DNA from 2 places in the Alteromonas sp. LMIT006 genome. Region 1 is predicted to be linked to the other one. Evidence: predicted binding sites of a transcription regulator. Region 1 holds the regulator's gene; the other holds the start of a gene.
What was found. The regulator FNR, encoded in region 1, switches genes on or off when oxygen is low (the NO sensors DNR and NnrR bind a similar motif). The targets are predictions, from matches to a motif close to TTGATCTAGATCAA.
Positions count from the first base shown of each region.

Region 2: the regulator FNR is predicted to act here: its motif matches at 998-1,011, upstream of NLG07_RS03050 (universal stress protein).

Region 1 is NZ_CP101291.1:1,851,069-1,853,274, forward strand. Features, by position in the region: gene uspE (universal stress protein UspE) at 1-550, opposite strand, end outside; gene fnr (fumarate/nitrate reduction transcriptional regulator Fnr) at 547-1,293, opposite strand; gene NLG07_RS08665 (sulfite exporter TauE/SafE family protein) at 1,358-2,011, opposite strand; gene ccoS (cbb3-type cytochrome oxidase assembly protein CcoS) at 2,004-2,183, opposite strand; gene NLG07_RS08675 (heavy metal translocating P-type ATPase) at 2,197-2,206, opposite strand, start outside.
Region 2 is NZ_CP101291.1:651,869-654,074, reverse strand. Features, by position in the region: gene NLG07_RS03060 (MFS transporter) at 1-235, opposite strand, end outside; gene NLG07_RS03055 (cytochrome c5 family protein) at 484-873, opposite strand; gene NLG07_RS03050 (universal stress protein) at 1,096-2,028, shown strand; gene NLG07_RS03045 (UvrD-helicase domain-containing protein) at 2,081-2,206, shown strand, end outside.

The DNA of each region.
Region 1 (2,206 bases):
TGGCAATTTCATCTGCGCATTCAGTGAGTTTTTCATTTAGCAGTGAGTGAGAACGATCTTCAAAGCCGGTATTCACCGCTGTGACAATATGTTCATAGTGCGTTTCTTGAGTTTGACTGACGAGCAACACCGGAAACGGAGATTTGCGTATCAAGTGCCAATCTAAAGGCGTAAAGACCGGAGAAGTCACTACCGGATCATGCTTCATTGACTTAATGATGAGATCCGCCTTTTCTTCGCGAGCAGTTTCTATAACAGACTCATAAACACGCGGATGCCAATGTACCGCTGTGAGCGTGGTTCGTGGGAGTTCATATTTCTCGAGTAGGTCTTCTAGCCAGCTGTATCTATCTGCAATGTACTCAGCCCTAAACTCTTCTCTCTCTTTCTCGCTGAGCATGTGTTTAAGCTCGTAACCAGCGTGATATACAGAAAGCATCACCATTAATTTGGCATTGATTTTGTTGGCTAATGATAAACCTCGAATTAGCGCCGGTTGTTGCGTCTGATTCGGCTCAATAACGACTAAAATGGACTCTAAATTAATCATACTAGCATGCGTTGTGTAGGATTATCTTGCTCTAATTTTCCTTGTGAACGCATCACCATCGCATCAAAATCTAAAATTGAAATTAACTTACCATCGACTTTAATGAGCTGTTCTTTTTGAAAGCGTGTTAATAATCGACTGATCGTTTCTACCGTTAACCCTAAATAGTTACCGATTTCATTACGGGTCATTGTCAGGTTAAATTCTTTGCTTGAGTAACCACGCTCAGTAAAACGCTTGGCTAAATGTGTCAAAAAATGAAGTAGACGTTCTTGTGCCGTGCGTTTATTTAAAAGCATCATCATTTGATGGTTTTGCTCGATTTCTGCACTCATGTGCGACATGATTTGATTGCGCAGTTTAGGAAAGCGCTCTGCCACTTCATTGAGTGTTTGATAGGGCAACTCACAAACCATAGCCGTTTCTAAAGCAACGGTATTACTGGTATAACTATTACCGGATAATGCATCAAAACCAATCAAATCACCTGGTAAGTGAAAAGCAACAATTTGCTCTTGGCCATCAGCCGTGGCCACGTAGGATTTGAATGAACCAGTACGCACGGCATAAAGCGAACGGAAAGGCGTATTCGCTCTAAGCAGATAATCATGCTTATGTAACGGTCGCTTGCGTTCAATGATATCATCTAATGAATCAAGTTCGTCAGAGTTTAAGGAAACCGGCAAACATAAATGACTAAAACTGCATGATTGGCAGTGTATAGAAAGTTCCGAATTTTTCATAAATACCACGCGCTCTTAAGTGTTGTAAATTTTTATTATCGTTATCTAATAATAGAATTTACATCTATATTGTTAAGTATAGCAATGAAATTGAATAGATAATAATCACACCACCCATAATTTTTCGTGATGTTGGGTGGGATAATATTTGCTGTAAACGGTCAGAACTCAACGCGACAGCTACGATGGCGGGTGCAGTGCCGAGCCCAAAAAACATCATGAAAAGGGCACCATGCCAAGGCTCAGAAACGGTTAAAGTCCAAGTTAATGTTGTATAGACTAAACCACAAGGCAACCAACCCCAGATCACTCCATAAGGTATTGCTTTTAAAGCATTATCTAAAGGTAAAAAATATTTCGAAAGGGGTTTTAATAAGCTGAATATTGGCGTAAAAAAGCGTTCAATATGTCGAATTAGCAACCACCAACCCGCAACATAAAGTCCCAATAAGCACATCAAAATGGCAGATAAAATTTGCAAAAAATTAAGTGGAATTAATCCAGAATTACCAATATGTGTGCCAAACCAAGCAACGCCAAACCCAGCTAAAGTATAACTAAAAATACGACCAAAGTTGTATCCTGCGATCAGCATCCATTTCCCTACATCGGGTTTTGCACTGAATAATAAACTGCTCGCAATACCGCCACACATTCCTAAACAATGAGTACTACCTGCGATACCGAGTAAAAATGCGGTAAAAAGTAATTCAATCACGTTTATGTTGTTCAGATTTAGGGGAGGGAGTCACATCATCATCGAACAAGATACTGTGCCCCTGGCGTTCTAAATCTTCGAATTGGTTGTTTTTAACTGCCCAAAAAAAAGCAACAATGGCGACCGCAACGATAATGATGGCAATGGGAATCAATACATATATTATGTTCATAAAGTGACATCCATTAGTTAAGT
Region 2 (2,206 bases), 1.2 Mb from region 1:
ATTTTTCCGCCAAGGCCCCAAACATCGGCTGGCCAATACCCCAAAACAAGTTCTGGATGGCTATGGCAAGTGAGAACTCACTGCGCAACCAACCGAACTCGCCTGCGACTGGTATCTGAAACAAGCCAAAAGAAGAGCGGATCGCAAAGCTGATCATAATAATCAAACAGCCTGCAATAAGGATGGGGTGCATTAAGCGGTCATATTGATACGAGGTGGTTGAAGTCGTGCTCATGTAAATATCTAGATGAAAGTATATGGGCTGAGTATATCAGTGCGCTGGGAGACTGCAATGAATCGTGTATTGATATATCCAGATGGTGTTATCTGTGAGGTCCACCATAGAGTGCAAGACGCTCTACAGAATTATGGGGCATGTACAACTAAATTTAACTTTTCATTAAATATAGTGGATATCGCACAAAAGACACAAAAAAACCTCGAGGAATTCGCATCGCTCGAGGTTTGTAAGAAGATAAAAGCTTATTCTACGCCTTCAATCATATATTCAATGGCTGCTTTAATGTCGTCTTCAGAACATGAGCCACAGGTACCCATTGGCGGCATTGCATTGATACCATTGATGGCATTTTGCCATACTGTATCAAAGCCTTTGGCGTCTAAACGAGGTTTCCAATCCGCCGCATCTTTGGTCTTTGGGGCGCCTAACACACCACTAGAATGACAGGCAGTACAGGCTTGGTTGTAGATATCTTTACCTGAGCGAGGACCGGCTGCTGCTGTCGCGGCAACCGCACCAGCAACTTTTACTTGGCCATAAGGTTTGATGCGCTCAGCAACGTCTTCATTGGCTTGCACCATGAATAAAGTACCGGCAGCAATCGCGATGGCTAATAACTTTTGAACTTTCACGAGCTTCTCCATAAATACGGCAGTAATCGAATAGTAATGCCGAAAAAACAAACTTTCACCATTATAACGACAATTTTGCGTTGAACAATAGCTTTTAGTTGTAATCTGCGGATGGTGGCTTTCCTTGATGCGGATCAATCCGTTTATGTATAAGGTGTCCTAGACTAAAAGCACATAGCAGTCACAGCGATGATACAGCAAGACAATTATGGAGAACCGATAATGTCCGTTCCAACCAACCTTATTGTCACAATTAATACTGAGCATGATGAGCATCCATCTCTGGTAACGGCAAAAAGATGGATGCAAGCGTTTTCAGGACGAGTGCATTTGGTGACGTCCGTCTACGATTCGATTGCACAATATGCAGAATACTTGTCTGATACTACTTATGCGTCACTTGAGCAACAGCTTATGCGTTATCAAGAACGCAGGCTGGATGCCATTCAAGCTGAGTTAGAAAAAGAAGGTATTTTTGCTCAATCCCACGTGCGTTGGGCGCCTTCTATTGCGCATGCTATTCACGTACTTACCCAATCCATGCAACCATGTGTGGTGATAAAGCGGTGCAGTGAAGATGGTCAAACACACAATCCATTTGCAACAGCGATCGACCGGCAATGTCTGCGTTCGGCGTATGCCCCGATGTTATTGGTCAAAAGACCACAATCTGATTACCAAAAAATCATGGTCGCAATCAATCCGTTCGTCATGAGTGCACAGCAACAGGCTCAACTCGATGCCTTGATTGAACAAGCGAAAACTATGCAACGGGCATGGGGGTGTGATGTACAGTTTGTGCATTTTTACCAATCGCCGATGCAACTCGATGTGCTAGATATGGGCGCTCGGGATTATGCTGAATTTATGACAAATGTCGACGCCCATCACGAATGCCTAATGACCAACTTTGCCCAGCGTTATCAGATCAACCCGTTCCAATGTCGCGTGTTGGCAGGGGATGTTAAGCAAGGGATTGCTGAGTATTGTACGGAACAACACACGGATTTACTGATGATTGGCACGGCGTCTAGGCAAGGCATTGATGCATGGTTACATGGTAATACCGTTGAAGAAATCCTGCGCAAAGTCGATTGTGATATATATTGCGTACCAGTGCCGCAACGAGTGGAGCAGCCCCCATTGGTTGCATGAAAAATTTGTGTTATGTTTTTCTGTATATCTCACGGAAATACAGCGATTCTGCATGACCCAATCTGTCCAGTTTGACAGCACCCAAGCCAAACTTATATCCATTAATTCTGGCAAGCATTTTGTGTCCGCCCCCCCTGGTGCAGGCAAAACTGCCTTGCTCACGGCAAGGCTGAACACC